DNA from 2 places in the Mesorhizobium sp. M1227 genome. Region 1 is predicted to be linked to the other one. Evidence: riboswitches for the same ligand, from Rfam matches in the RefSeq annotation. Region 1 holds a riboswitch; the other holds the start of a gene.
The links. Region 1 has a riboswitch for cobalamin ahead of NKH28_RS06490 (DUF1636 family protein). Riboswitches for the same ligand answer to the same signal wherever they lie in the genome.

Region 1 (7,246 bases):
AACGAACCTTGCGCCATGCGCAAAAATTGAACGAACGAACCTCTGTTCTCCCGACCGTACCCCTCCGCGATATTGGCTGCGATCGACACCGCCGATCGGCGCATTTGAGAGGTCATGCCGTAGATCTCCTCTCTCGGAAACCCTTTGGTGATGCGGTAACAATCTTCAGCGAGTAGCATCGCCGATTGCCACACCTTCAGGTCACGATAAGATTCGATCCGTTGCTCCAATTCTTTCCTACCGACTACTCACTATTTCACTACTCACTGTTTCGCCTTCTCATCCCCCGGAAGCACGTAATCCGTACCTTCCCACGGAGACAGAAAATCGAAATTGCGGAATTCCTGCTTGAGCTCCACCGGCTCGTAGATGACGCGCTTGGCTTCGTCGTCGTAACGCACCTCGACGAAGCCGGTCAGCGGAAAGTCCTTGCGCAGCGGATGGCCTTCAAAGCCGTAGTCGGTCAGGATCCGCCGCAGATCGGGATGGCCCGAAAACAGCACGCCGTAGAGATCGTAGGTCTCGCGCTCGAACCAGTCGGCGCCGGGATATATCCCGGTGATCGACGGCACGAGCGTCTCTTCGTCGGCCTGGACCTTGAGCCGGATGCGGATATTCTGCTTCGGCGACAGCAGGTGATAGACGACGTCGAAGCGCTTTGCCCGTGACGGATAATCGGCGCCGCAAACGTCGATGATCGAAATGAACTGGCATTTCGGGTCGTCGCGCAGGAAGGTCACCACCTCGATCAGGTCGCGCGGCTCGACCGAGATAGTGAGTTCGCCATAGGCGAGCACCGCCGCGCCGATCCGGCCGATCAGCTTCTCGCCGAGATAGGTCGAGAGGTCATTCAACGCCTGGGTCATGCCGCTCACCGCTCGATCGTGCCGGTGCGGCGGATCTTCTTCTGCAGCAGAAGGATGCCGTAGAGCAGCGCTTCGGCGCTCGGCGGACAGCCGGGCACGTAGATGTCGACCGGCACGATGCGGTCGCAGCCGCGCACCACCGAATAGGAATAATGGTAATAGCCGCCGCCATTGGCGCAGGAGCCCATCGAGATGACGTAGCGCGGCTCCGGCATCTGGTCGTAGACCTTGCGCAGCGCCGGCGCCATCTTGTTGGTCAGCGTGCCGGCGACGATCATGATGTCGGACTGGCGCGGAGACGCGCGCGGCGCCACGCCGAAGCGCTCGCTGTCATAGCGCGGCATCGACGTGTGGATCATCTCGACGGCGCAGCAGGCGAGGCCAAACGTCATGAACATCAGCGAGCCGCTGCGCGCCCAGGTGATCAGCGCCTCGGTCGAGGTGACGAGAAAGCCCTTGTCGGCGAGCTCGTTGTTGATCTCCAGGAAGAATGGATCGTCGGACCCGACCGGCCTGCCGGTGTTGGGATCGATGAGGCCCTTGGGCTTCGGCGCGACGAGCGTACCGGAACTGTCGTTCAATCCCATTCCAGCGCTCCTTTTTTCCATTCATAGGCAAAGCCGATGGTCAACACCGCCAAAAACACCATCATCGACCAGAAACCGAGCATGCCGATCTGGCTGAACGACACCGCCCACGGAAACAGGAAGGCCACCTCCAGATCGAAGATGATGAACAGGATCGACACCAGGTAGAAGCGGATATCGAACTTCATGCGGGCGTCGTCGAACGAGTTGAAGCCGCACTCGTAGGCGGAAAGCTTTTCCGGATCGGGGTTGCGGTAGGCCACCAGGAACGGTGCGGCGAGCAGCGCCAGCCCGACGATCAGCGCCACGCCGATGAACAGGACGATGGGCAGGTACGAACCTAAAAGTGCGTTCATGCTGCAGTTTCCGTTGGCGGCCAATCCACTCTGATTACAGCACCGGACCCACTTGCGGAAGCGTGACAGTTTAACCACTGAACCGTTTTAAGGGGGCTCTATGCTGCAACGCGGCGAGGGTTAGCGCAGCGCTTTCGGCGAAGCAAGTCAAACCTTGTTCAAATCGCGGTGCTGGACGGCATATCCGGGAAAACTGGTCCGATCCGCTCCTGTTTGATTTCCTTCACTTTTTACTCCACTTTTCTCTCCTGACATGGATGCCGCCAAAACCCTGTTAGCATGGCACGGAATCGCAGGTCATTTTCTCTGTCTAAAATCGTCCGGATGCCGCCTTCATGAAGGAAAAAATCTCGCTTGCCATGGCCCGCCGCATTGCGCTGGCGGCACAGGGATTCAATGACCCGCGCCCCACCGGCACGCCTGACCGCCGGCATCTGGCCCGCGTGCTTGCCCGTACCGGCCTGCTGCAGATCGATTCCGTCAGCGCCGTGGTGCGCGCCCACTATATGCCGCTCTATTCGCGGCTTGGCCCCTACAAGCTGGCGCTGCTCGACGACGCCGCCGTAACGCGCAAGCGCATGGTCTTCGAATATTGGGCGCACGAAGCCTCCTTCTTGCCGGTCGAGACCTATCCGCTGATGCGCTGGCGCATGCAGCGGGCCGAGTGCGGCGACGAAATGTACAGCGGACTGGCCAAATGGGGTCGCGAGCACGCCGCCTATATCGAAGACATCTATCGCGAGGTCGCCGAACGAGGCCCGATCGCGGCGTCGGCTTTCGAAGGGCAGAAGGGTTCGGGCGGCTGGTGGGGCTGGAGCCATGCCAAGCACGCCTTCGAATGGCTGTTCTGGGCCGGCCGCATCACCACGGCGCATCGCCGCGGCTTCGAACGGTTCTACGATCTGCCGGAGCGCGTGCTGCCGCCAACAATACTGAGTCTGCCAACGCCCTCCCCCGAAGACGCTCACCGCGAATTGCTGCGCATCTCGGCCCGCGCCCACGGCATCGCCACGGCAGGCGACCTGCGCGACTATTTCCGCCTCTCGCCCGCCGACATCAAGGGCCGCATCGAGGAGCTGGTCGAGGCCGGCGAGCTGTTGCCGGTGAGCGTCGACGGCTGGAACAAAACAGCCTATCTCCACAAGGACGCCCGTTTGCCGCGCAGGATCGAGGCGCGCGCCTTGCTCGCGCCGTTCGATCCTGTCGTCTTCGAACGATCGCGCACCGAGCGGTTGTTCGACTTCCACTACCGCATCGAGATCTACACGCCGGCCGAAAAGCGCCGGTATGGCTATTATGTGCTGCCATTCCTGCTCGGCGACAGCATCGTCGGGCGCGTTGACCTCAGGGCCGACCGTCCGGCCGGCGTATTGCGCGTCCATGCCGCCTATGCGGAGCCCGGCGCCCCGCCACAAACCGCTGCCGAACTCTTCAAGGAATTGAAGCAGATGCAGGGCTGGCTCGGCCTGGAACGCATCGAGGTGACCGCCGCCGGCGATTTGGGCCGGCCGCTCGCGGATATCGCCGCGCCATAGACGTGCGTTGACACAACTGCCTCCACAAGCCTAAATCCGTTCCAGACGGTCCCCTGCCCGCAACGGCAGGGGCCAAGAGGGAATGCGGTGCGAAATCTCGATTTCAAATCCGCGGCTGTCCCCGCAACTGTAAGCGACGAGCCAAGGCCGAAAACCACTGGGATATTCCCGGGAAGGCGGCACCCAGGCGATGACCCGCGAGCCAGGAGACCTGCCGTCTAGGACCTAAGAATCCGATCGCCTGGCGGGTTTTCCGGGCAAGGAGCCTGATTTGGAACGCGACAGCAGTTTTCCGGCTGAGACAGCGGATTTATTGTCCGGCCATGGTGATTCCCCGGCCGGCGTTACCGTCATCGTCTGCTCGTCCTGCCGTGACGAGACCGGTTCGGACGCTCATCCACGCGCCGGCGAACTGCTCGCAGAGGACACGCGCCGCGCTGCTTCCAGCGACAACATCAAAATCCGCACCGTCGAATGCCTCGGCAATTGCAAGCGCCGGCTCAGCGCGGCCATGCTGCGCGACGGCTGCTGGAGCTACGTCTTCGGTGATCTGATCACGACCAGCGGCGCCGATCTCGTCACCGGGGCAAAGCTGTTCGCCACCTCGACGGATGGGCTCATTCCATGGCGCGGCCGTCCCGATTGCCTGAAGCGCGGCCTGGTTGCCCGCATCCCTCCCCTTGACCTTTTGAAGGACCTGACATGACCGCTGCCTCCCTTTCGCGCGTTCCCTGCACCGTGGTCACCGGCTTTCTCGGCGCCGGCAAGACGACGTTGATCCGCCATTTGCTCGAAAACGCCAAAGGCAAGCGCCTGGCCATCATCGTCAACGAGTTCGGCGACATCGGCATCGACGGCGAGATCCTGAAGGGCTGCGGCATCGACACCTGCCCCGAGGAAAACATCGTCGAGCTGGCCAATGGTTGCATCTGCTGCACCGTCGCCGACGATTTCGTCCCAGCGCTGGACCAGATCCTGTCGCTGACGCCGAGGGTCGACCACATCCTGATCGAGACATCCGGCCTCGCTTTGCCCAAGCCGCTGGTCCAGGCCTTCCAGTGGCCGTCGGTGAAAAGCCGCGTGACGGTGGACGGCGTCATTGCCGTGGTCGACGGACCGGCGCTGGCTGATGGCCGCGTAGCCAACGACATGGACGCCCTGCAGGCCCAGCGCGCGCAGGACGAGACGCTCGACCATGACGATCCGGTCGAGGAAGTGTTCGAGGACCAGCTCGCCTGCGCCGACCTGATCATCCTGTCGAAGAGCGACCTGATGGACGCAGCCGGCTCGGCCCGTGCCAATGCCGTCATCGGCAAGCACGTTGCGCGGGCGGTGAAGATCGTACCGACTTCGCAAGGCAAGGTCGACCCGTCGGTGCTGCTCGGCCTCGGCCTCGCCGTCGAGGACGACATCGAGAACCGCAAGACCCACCACGACGACGAGCTCGACCACGAACATGACGATTTTGACTCGTTCGTCATCGACATCGCGTCCGTGTCCAACCCGGACGAGCTCGCACAACGGGTCGCCACGGCGGCGGAGGAAGAAAACGTGTTGCGCGTCAAGGGTTTCGTCGAAGTCGGCGGCAAGCCGATGCGGCTCCTGCTGCAGGCCGTCGGTCCGCGCGTCAACCACCATTACGACCGCGCCTGGACCGCTGAAGACGACCGCCGCTCGCGCCTCGTCGTCATCGGCCTGAAAGGGCTGAACCGCCCGGCCATCGAGCGTATCCTCGCCGGCTGACCCCAGGTACGAGCCGCGATGCACATCCTCACCACCACATCCGCCTCGCTCGACGATCTCGCCGAGCCTGTCGATCTCAGGCAAACGCCTGCGGATGTCGTGGCGCTGTCCTTCACCGACAGCGACCTGGCCGGGCTGGCGGCGGCGTGGAAGGCAGATGCGCACCGCCTGCCGTCGATGCGGCTCGCCGCCTTGCGCGACCTGCGCCATCCGATGTCCGTCGACCTGTGGATCGACAGTGTCGCCCGCCACGCCAAGGTCATTCTGGTCCGCATCCTCGGCGGCTATGACTGGTGGCGCTATGGCTGCGACCAGCTCGCCGCTATCGCGCGAAATCGCGGTATCAAGCTGGCGCTCCTACCGGGCGAGAGCCACGACGAGGATTTGCGACTGATCGAAGGCTCGACGCTGCCGCGCGAGGAGTTGGACGCCCTGCTTGGCTACTTCCGCGAGGGCGGGCCGGCAAATATGACGGCGCTGGTGCAGAGGCTGGCAAGTCTCGCTGGATCGGGTGCGGCGGTAGCCGAACCTGTTAGCGTGCCAAAGGCGGGATTTTACGAGCCGGGACTGGGGGTTGTAGAACGCGGTGTCCCCCTCTCCCTCGAGGGGAGGGTCCGGCCGCAGGCCGGGGGTGGGGTCCTCTCCGAAGCGCGCCTGCACAAAACGTCGAGCACTGCCGTGACGACCCCACCCGGCCCCGCGGGTCCCCTCGAGGGGGAGGGGGACGTCGTGCCAATTCTCTTCTACCGTTCGATGCTGCTCGCGGCCGATGTCGCGCCCATCGACGCGCTTTTCGAAGCCCTGCGCCACCGCGGCATGGCTCCCGTGCCTATGTTCGTCTCCAGCCTCAAGGACCCGGCGTCGCTCGCCTTTGTCGCAACCGCGCTCGCAACCCTGAAGCCTGCCGCCATCATCACCGCCACAGCTTTCGCCTCGGGTGCCGAGCCCGGCGTTGAAACCCTGTTCGACCGCGCCGGCGTGCCGGTGTTCCAGGTCATCGTCGCAACCACCCGCCGCGACATCTGGCAAACCAATCAGCGCGGCCTGACGCCCGCCGACCTTGCCATGCATGTCGTCCTGCCCGAGCTCGACGGCCGCATCCTGGCCGGCGCCATTTCATTCAAGGGCGAAAGCGAAACCGACCCGGCGCTGGGCTTCCGCGCCTTCGCCAACCGGCCTGAGCCCGACCGCGTGGCGCAAGTGGCGAACCGTGTCGAGGCCTTCGTGCGCCTGCAGCGGACGCCGCGTGCGGAGCGCAAGCTCGCCATCCTGATCCCCGACTATCCGAGCGCCCCCGGTCGCACCGGCTACGCGGTTGGTCTCGACGTGCCGTCCAGCGTGCTGGCAATGCTGCGCGACCTCAGCGAACAGGGCTACGCCGTTGAAAGCATTCCACAAACGCCGCGCGAGTTGCTGGAGACGCTGGAAAAGGGCGGCCATGGGTTGGCGTTGAAGGAGTATTTGACCTTCTCGACGGAATTGCCGCCGTCGGCCATCGCTGCGGTGGAAGCCGCATGGGGAAATCCAGAAGATGAGACAGGTTTGTGCGAGGCACCCCCCTCTGTCCTGCCGGACATCTCCCCCTCAAGGGGGGAGATTAGCAGTTCCGCCACCGGCTCTCCCTTAAGGCCCTCGGTAATTGGCGAAAGTAGAGACAACAGCGCAATCTCCCCCCTTGAGGGGGAGATGTCCGGCAGGACAGAGGGGGGCGCGACAGAACGCCAACCTTCGCTGCTGGTCAGCGAAAAACAATTCCCCTTCCGCGCAGCCACCTTCGGCAACGTCACCGTGGCACTCGCCCCTGACCGCGGGCGCTCAGCCGACCGCCGCGCCGACTATCACGACCCGACGCTGCCGCCGCGCCATGCGCTGGTCGCCTTTGGGCTCTGGCTGCGCAAGTCGCTCGGCATCCATGCAATTGTCCATGTCGGCGCCCATGGCACGCTGGAGTGGCTGCCCGGCAAGACCGTGGCGCTCAGCGAAAACTGCTTTCCCGAGATAGTCACCGGTCCCCTGCCCGTCATCTATCCCTTCATCGTGTCCAACCCGGGAGAGGCAGCGCAGGCCAAGCGGCGCATTGCCGCCGTCACGCTCGGCCATCTGCCGCCGCCGCTGACCGGCGCCGGGCTGGACGAAAACCCGCACCGGCTTGAACGACT
Region 2 (7,246 bases), on a different contig from region 1:
AAGCGCTGCCGCGGGAGGCTTTCGGCAGTGCGATGGCGGCGGGCTTCCGTTACGTGCTCTTGTCGCCGAACCTTCTCAAGGTGATGTGCCGGAGTTTCATTTTCGGCCTCACCGCCGTTGTCATTTTGGCTCTCCTGCCGTTGGTCGCTCGCGAACAGATCAAAGGGACCGCAGTCACCTACGGCGTGATGCTCGGCTTCTTCGGCCTGGGAGCGATTTGCGGCGCGCTCCTCATCGGGCGGGTCCGAGAAATTCTCTCCAACGAATGGGTCATTCGCGGTGCGTTCTTTGTATTGGCGATCAGCTGCTTCTTTCGGGCATGGAGCGAGCACGTTGGGCTGAGCTGTCTCAACCTCATGCCAGCCGGCGCGGCCTGGATTCAATCATTCTCGCTGTTTACGTCACAGTGCAGCTTTCGTCGCCGCGGGGGGTGGTTGGACGCGCCCTCTCTCTATCAGACGGCCACATACGGCGGCATGGCGGCGGGAAGCTGGCTTTGGGGCGAACTGGCGGATGTCCAAGGTGTTTCGGGAGCCTTGCTCGTCCGCCAGCTGGTTCTTGTCATTGGGGGACTGATGGGCATCCTTCTGCGTCAGCCGGATTTTGAAACGCTCAATCTGGATCCGACCAACAAGTTCAGCGAACCGACGCTGCAACTTGACCTGCGGCCACGAAGCGGCCCGATCATGGTGATGGTCGACTATCGTGTCGATCAGAGAGATCCAGACTCGCCCACAATAATTATCTGAAGTTCAGCAGTAATTTTTGATCGCCCATTCGTGCTGTGTACCAGCCCTGTGTCTTGCGCAAGTGGTCACGAACGGCTGCCGGAGCCTCGAAGACGCCCTAAAAACACATGCTGCGATTTTTGAACACGCTTGACGATTAGATTAATTCATCCACAATGCGTGTGTTGAACACGCGAGGTGAGTTATGAACATGAAAGAGCTTAGGGTTCGACTGGGCATGACTCAAAAAGATTTGGCAGAGCAGATGGCAACGACGCAACAGACTGTGGCCCGTTGGGAAACAGGCAAAACGCAGTTGAACGTCGAGCAGATCAAGGACCTTTGTCTCACGTTGAAATGCACGGTCGAGGAGCTGCTGGGCTGGAAGATTGATGTCGAGGAGTGGCGCACGAGCCCGTTTGCAATTGCCGATGCCGAAACGCGATACGGCACGCTCAGAATCAAGACGACTGTTGGCAGCCGCCAATATCCTATCGATGAAAAGGCGCGTGAATCGATTTTACGTCAGTTGAAGGAACTTCATAATCTTCGTAGAAATAACACAAGCAGGCCATGGCTGTATTGTTGGAGCCTTGACAACAAAATACTCTTGATAAATCCGCAATATGTCCGCACCATTGAGCTTATCGGTGAAGATGTAGAGGAGATGCCAGAGTATTATCATCCAGAAATCTATCGGGCTTTGGATGACTGGGATAAGGGTGAGGTTTCAGGAAAGCTGAAGAAAGAATGCGATGCCATCATCGCAGAGATGGGTGATCAGGAAGCCGTGCGCATGGCCTCCTATGTTCGCGTCACATATGACGACGGAGAAGATGAGTGGAACTTCTTGGATGAAGAAACCGCTACGACTTTCTTCGGATTGGAAGCTGCGACCTTTGACGTTCCCCAGTGTAGTTTCGCCGAAGTGGAGGAAGAAGGTTACTACCGAGCGCGATACGCCAACCTTGATCGCGTCGCGGTGATGCAGGTTCCAAGCGACCGTTATCACAGATTGACCGCGCCCGAGGAAGCTTAGAACCATCCACGAAGGGCGCATGTTACATCTCGACCTTGCGTGGTGCGTTTTCAGTACGAGATGACGTTAAGCGTGGGTAGTGGCAGGTAAGAGTGCTCGACCAGAAGCTCAACTGCCTCCTCAATATCGCTGCCGATGTGCCGCAGGACACGTCCACGGGAGCGTGGATAGGCGTGAAGTTCCTGCACTCCACGGTCCGCTCTCCCATCGCCGGTGTGTGCCCGACGCCATCTTGTGGACGAGCTTGGCCGCCTGCACCCGGTTGTATTCCGGCTTGCGGTCCGCCGCGATGGCTATCTCCATGTCAATCGGCGCCGAACTTTGACTGCCCGCTGCTTTTGATGAATTTGGCGAGGTCCCGCGCATAAACACTCTTGGTCTTCTCCTTGAGGCCCTGTGTCGCGAACTTGTGGTCCAGCAGGGCAAACAGGTCCAAGTCCCCTTCCGCCTGTGGCGCTGGCTTGCCCTCACCGCCCTCGGCTTCCCAATTGGGGACCGCTTCTGCGCGCTGCACCGTGGCGATTGTCCGCCCAAGACGCATCACAAGATCGAACGCCAAACCGTGCGCGTGCACGACGATTTGCCGCTCGGCCTCATTTGGACAGGACTTGAGCTGGCCCGGTGGTTTGAGCCGGGTTACCTTGAGCCGGTGGGCTGCGAACAAGCAGTTCGAGACATTGGCCTCGATCACTTCGCAACACGCCGCTGCGCCTGGCCTCGGTGTGCTCCCCCCGAAATCGTTGTGTCATATCACCGAGGGCATCACGGCCAACAGCTTCCACATGGGCAACAGCCTCGCCATTGAGCCGAATAGCGGTCGGAAGCTCGGAGCCGAAGTTCGACGCCGAGGTGGCGTTCGCATGATGCGGGAAGCAGCACCACGGCGCTTGCCGGTAGTTTGCCGCCGGCAGCCGACGAACTCCTATCCTCCTGGACCGCTGTGCGTTATTGCTTTGATTTACCGGCCGCTCAAGGCTTCCATAGTTTCGCTTTCAAGGCGACCTTTGGCAACATGGCAACCGAAATTTAACATAACGACATAAACATTTCTTTATGCGACGTTGACAAAGAAGCGAACTGCGGTAATTGTCTCCTGTGTCGTGGTTCTCCGTACGGCGCTGCCGCAGCGGAGCTAAGAGGGAAGCCGGTGCGATGCCGGCGCTGCCCCCGCAACTGTTAGCGGCGAGCCAACCCCACTCATGTCACTGAGGCGAATAGCCTTGGGAAGACGGGTAGAGGCTATGACCCCGCGAGCCAGGAGACCTGCCACGGCGAATTACGTCCACGGGCGGGGTGTCTCGATGGCCGCTGCAGCCTGGCGTTCGTGCCGGCCTGCTAGCGCCTTCCTTGTCACCGACGCCCCAACCATCGGGGTATGCATGACTGTCTCTCAGCAAATTCCTGTAGCAACGCTCGGCGTGCCCCGCTTCGGTCGTCGGCGAGAACTGAAATTCGCGCTTGAAAGCTACTGGTCCGGAAAATCGTCCGCTGCCGACCTTCTCACGACGGCGAAGGCGCTCCGTGCCGCTAGCTGGGAGGAGCAACGCGATCGCGGCGTGTCGAAAATCCCGTCGAACGACTTCTCGCTTTACGACCATGTGCTCGACACCGCAGCCATGGTCGGCGCCCTTCCGTCCCGTTACGTCTGGAATGGCGGCGAGGTCCCACTCGACATCTACTTCGCTATGGCGCGCGGCAACCAAGGTCAGACGGAGGATTGTGGGCACGGTGGTCACCAGCATGCGGCTCATCGGCCTGGCGTAACCGCGATGGAAATGACCAAGTGGTTTGACACCAACTATCACTACATTGTGCCGGAACTAGACGATGATCAGACGTTCGCTCTTTCGTCGACGAAGCCGGTTGATTACTTCCTCGAGGCTAAAGCCCTCGGCATTCACACACGCCCAGTCATCCTTGGACCGGTCACCTTCCTCAAGCTGGCTAAATCGCCTGCCGAAGGCTTCGATCCCATCGCGCTCCTACCACGGCTTCTGCCCGTCTACGAGCAACTCCTGCGGAGCTTGAAGCTGTCGGGCGCCGATTGGGTGCAGATCGATGAGCCAGCGCTTGTCCTCGATCTGAACCCGAACGAACGAGCTGCGTTCGAATTCGCCTATGGCCAGCTGTCAAAAGCCGTGCCCGAGTTGAAAATCATGCTGGCTACCTATTTCGGGCCGCTGGGAGACAATCTCGAAACCGCGGTTTCTCTGCCCCTGGCCGGGCTGCATATTGATCTCGTGCGCGCTCCCGAGCAGCTGGAAACGGTGGGTCGGCTCGCACCGAAGGATCTGGTGCTCTCGCTTGGCTTGATCGATGGCCGCAACGTCTGGCGTGCGAACGCGCCCGCCATTCTCGACCGCATCAAACCGATCGTCGCCGGCTGGCCCTTGGACCGCGTCGAGATCGCGCCTTCTTGCTCGATGCTGCATGTGCCGATCGACCTCCGCATGGAGACGGAGCTCGACGCGGACATCAGGTCGTGGCTCGCCTTCGCGGCCCAGAAGACCGACGAGTTGGTGATGCTTGCCCGGGCCCTGTCCCAAGGCAGGGATGCGGTGGCAGGCGCGTTGAAAGCGTCTGCCGAGGCTGCCGCCACTCGCCTGACATCCACGAAGATCCATGACCCGCTTGTTGAGGGGCGGATCGCCAGCATTGACGACAGCATGAAGCGACGAGAGAGCGCTTTTGCCGAGCGCTCCAGAGTCCAGGCCGGCACGCTCGGGCTGCCGCCGTTCCCCACGACGACTATCGGGTCCTTCCCGCAGACGCCGCAGGTACGCAGGGCGCGGGCCGCTCATGCGAAGGGCCAGCTGAGCTATGTCGACTACGAGACCTTCCTGAAGAAGGAGATCGAGGCTGCAATTTGCTGGCAGGAAGAGATCGGGCTGGACGTGCTGGTGCACGGTGAGTTCGAACGAAACGACATGGTACAGCATTTCGGCGAGCAGCTGTCCGGCTTCGCCTTCACCCAGCATGCCTGGGTGCAGAGCTATGGGTCGCGTTACGTGCGCCCCCCCATCATCTTCGGCGACGTATCGAGGCCCAATCCGATGACGCTGCGCTGGTGGCAGTTCGCCCAGTCGCTTACGGAAAACCCTGTGAAGGGAATGCTCACAGGCCCAGTGACCATTCTCAACTGGTCATTTGTTCGCGAGGACGTACCCCGCTCCGAAGCATGCCGCCAGATCGCGCTCGCCATCCGCGACGAAGTGACGGATCTCGAATGGTCCGGCGCAAGGATGATCCAGATCGATGAGGCCGCGTTTCGCGAAGGATTGCCACTGCGCCAGTCTGATTGGAACGACTATCTCGACTGGGCTGTCGAATGCTTCCGGATCGCTTCAACGGGTGTAAAGGACGCGACTCAAATCCATACCCACATGTGCTATTCGGAGTTCAACGAGATCATCGACGCGATCGCTGAAATGGATGCGGATGTCATTTCGATTGAGACGTCGCGCTCGAAAATGGAACTGCTGGACGCCTTCACGAGCTCCAAATATCCGAATGAAATCGGGCCCGGAGTCTACGACATTCACTCACCACGGGTCCCGGAAGTCGGCGAGATTTCGGATCTCGTCATGCTTGCCCGCGAGCGACTGTCCGATGCCCAACTGTGGGTAAACCCGGACTGTGGCCTCAAAACCCGCAAGTGGGAGGAGGTCCGCCCTGCCCTCATGAACATGGTTGCTGCAGCACGCGCGCTCCGGGAGAAAGTGTAGGCCGGAAGGTTTCCTGGTTGCTCACCATGTGGTGAGTTACCGGCTGCCGCATGTGGGCCGTGAATGTGCCAAAACGCGATCACATCCTTTGAAATAAGTCACTCGAGCGAGAAAGTGCACTTTCCTTCGGCACGTGTACTAATCGCGCAGGAATAAAGGGTACCGTTTTCTCCCTGTGACGTGTCAAGTTCGAAGGGGATGTGATTGGCGTCGAGACCGCTCCGGCCATGGGTTATCAGCATGCCAAGTGCGCTGTTCTCGATCAGTTCGTAAAGGACTTCTCGGCTCGGTTCATCGAAATGCGCGGGTACATACATGACAGGTTCCTTCACTGGCCGCCGGGTTCGCTGTTCACCGGCTGGCATCCGATGGCAAGCGTTCCAACGCGGCGGCTATCTGGCGCTTCGCTGCTGAGGGCAGAGGCAGGATGGGACGCGGGGGGTCGGCACGGCAAATGTCGAGCAATTCGGCAAGTGCATAGACGACGCGAAGGCTCGAGAACTCCTTGAAGAGGCTCCAGAGCGGCGCAAGCGTGGCATCGATCCGTCGCGCTTCGGCCGCATCGCCCTGTTGCGCCGCCGTGACGATCTTCACGCAGACCTCGGGCAGGATGCCGGCGAGGACGCTGTACCATGTGTCGGCGCCGGCGATCATGGCCTCTGCGGCGTTCCAGTCGCCGCTGTAGCCGATCGAGAACCCTTCCGGCACAGTGCGCCTCTGGTCGGCCAGATGGCTCTTGATCGCATCGCCCTTGTCTGTCGGATTCTTGATAGCGACGATCCCCCGCACCTTTGCCAGGCGGCTGACGAGTGCTGGGGTGAAACGGAAATGCGTCGTTCCTGGATTGTCGTAGATGACCATCGGAAGGCCACTTTCGCGCGCCACCGTGGAGAAATGTTCGAACACCTCGTCCTCGGTGAGCGGGGTATAGGAGGCGGCCGCAAGCAGCCCCGCGGCAGCTCCAAGGGCCTTGGCGTCCTGCGCGAACCTCACTGCTTCATCGGTGCGCAGCGCGCCCACACCCACCAGGAGCGGCATTCGCCCGGCGATTTCGTCCAAGGTCTCGGCGAGCGTCCGTCGCCGTTCCTCGCGCGACAGATACATGTAGGTGCCGGTGCTGCCGAGAAGACCGATGGAGTCGACCTGAGCGGCGCCAAGCCGAGTAATCAGCCTGCGCAGAGCAACGGTATCGACGCGGCCGTCACGATCGGCGGGCGTGATGGGAAACGCGGAAAGACCGCTCAGGAATGCCATGGCAAGGCTCCAGGTTTGTGCGTGAGCGCAGGACTGGCCGGACGACAGGTCATCACAAGGCGTCCAGAGCCCGCCGCAGGTCGGCGATTAGGTCATCGGCGTCTTCAAGACCCACCGAGAGACGCATGAGGTCCTCGCCGACTCCATCGGCCAGATGCGCATCCTTGCGGATCGGCTGACGAGCACGGGTCAGGCTTGCCGGATGATAGATGAGGCTGTCGGCATCGCCGAGGCTGACAGCCCGGGTGATCAGGTTGAGCCGGTCCATCATCCGCCGCGCGCCCTCGAACCCAGCGTGGAGGCCAAAGGCCAACATGCCCGACCCTTGGGACATCTGCTTTCGCGCCGTCACCTGATCAGGGTGCGAGTCGAGGAAGGGATAACTCACCCATGCCACCGCCGGGTGCGCCTCGAGTGCCTGAGCCACCGTAAGGGCTGTGGCGCTGTGGCGTTCCATGCGTAGCGTGAGCGTCTTCAGACCGCGGAGGATCAGGAAGGCT

Region 2: it holds a riboswitch for cobalamin, as region 1 does, so the genes downstream of both, metE (5-methyltetrahydropteroyltriglutamate--homocysteine S-methyltransferase) here and NKH28_RS06490 (DUF1636 family protein) in region 1, are expected to answer to the same signal.

Annotation. Positions count from the first base shown of each region.
Region 1 is NZ_JAMYLZ010000003.1:196,721-203,966, reverse strand. It holds gene NKH28_RS06515 (four helix bundle protein) at 1-230, opposite strand, end outside; gene NKH28_RS06510 (NADH-quinone oxidoreductase subunit C) at 264-866, opposite strand; gene NKH28_RS06505 (NuoB/complex I 20 kDa subunit family protein) at 872-1,453, opposite strand; gene NKH28_RS06500 (NADH-quinone oxidoreductase subunit A) at 1,444-1,809, opposite strand; gene NKH28_RS06495 (winged helix-turn-helix domain-containing protein) at 2,145-3,344, shown strand; cobalamin riboswitch at 3,374-3,577, shown strand; gene NKH28_RS06490 (DUF1636 family protein) at 3,616-4,050, shown strand; gene cobW (cobalamin biosynthesis protein CobW) at 4,047-5,087, shown strand; gene NKH28_RS06480 (cobaltochelatase subunit CobN) at 5,106-7,246, shown strand, end outside.
Region 2 is NZ_JAMYLZ010000030.1:3,937-11,182, forward strand. It holds partial or broken gene NKH28_RS26045 (MFS transporter) at 1-749, shown strand, start outside; gene NKH28_RS26050 (helix-turn-helix transcriptional regulator) at 934-1,767, shown strand; gene NKH28_RS26055 (hypothetical protein) at 2,072-2,458, opposite strand; cobalamin riboswitch at 2,852-3,052, shown strand; gene metE (5-methyltetrahydropteroyltriglutamate--homocysteine S-methyltransferase) at 3,147-5,492, shown strand; gene NKH28_RS26065 (FMN-binding negative transcriptional regulator) at 5,591-5,809, opposite strand; gene NKH28_RS26070 (dihydrodipicolinate synthase family protein) at 5,844-6,746, opposite strand; gene NKH28_RS26075 (trans-sulfuration enzyme family protein) at 6,799-7,246, opposite strand, start outside.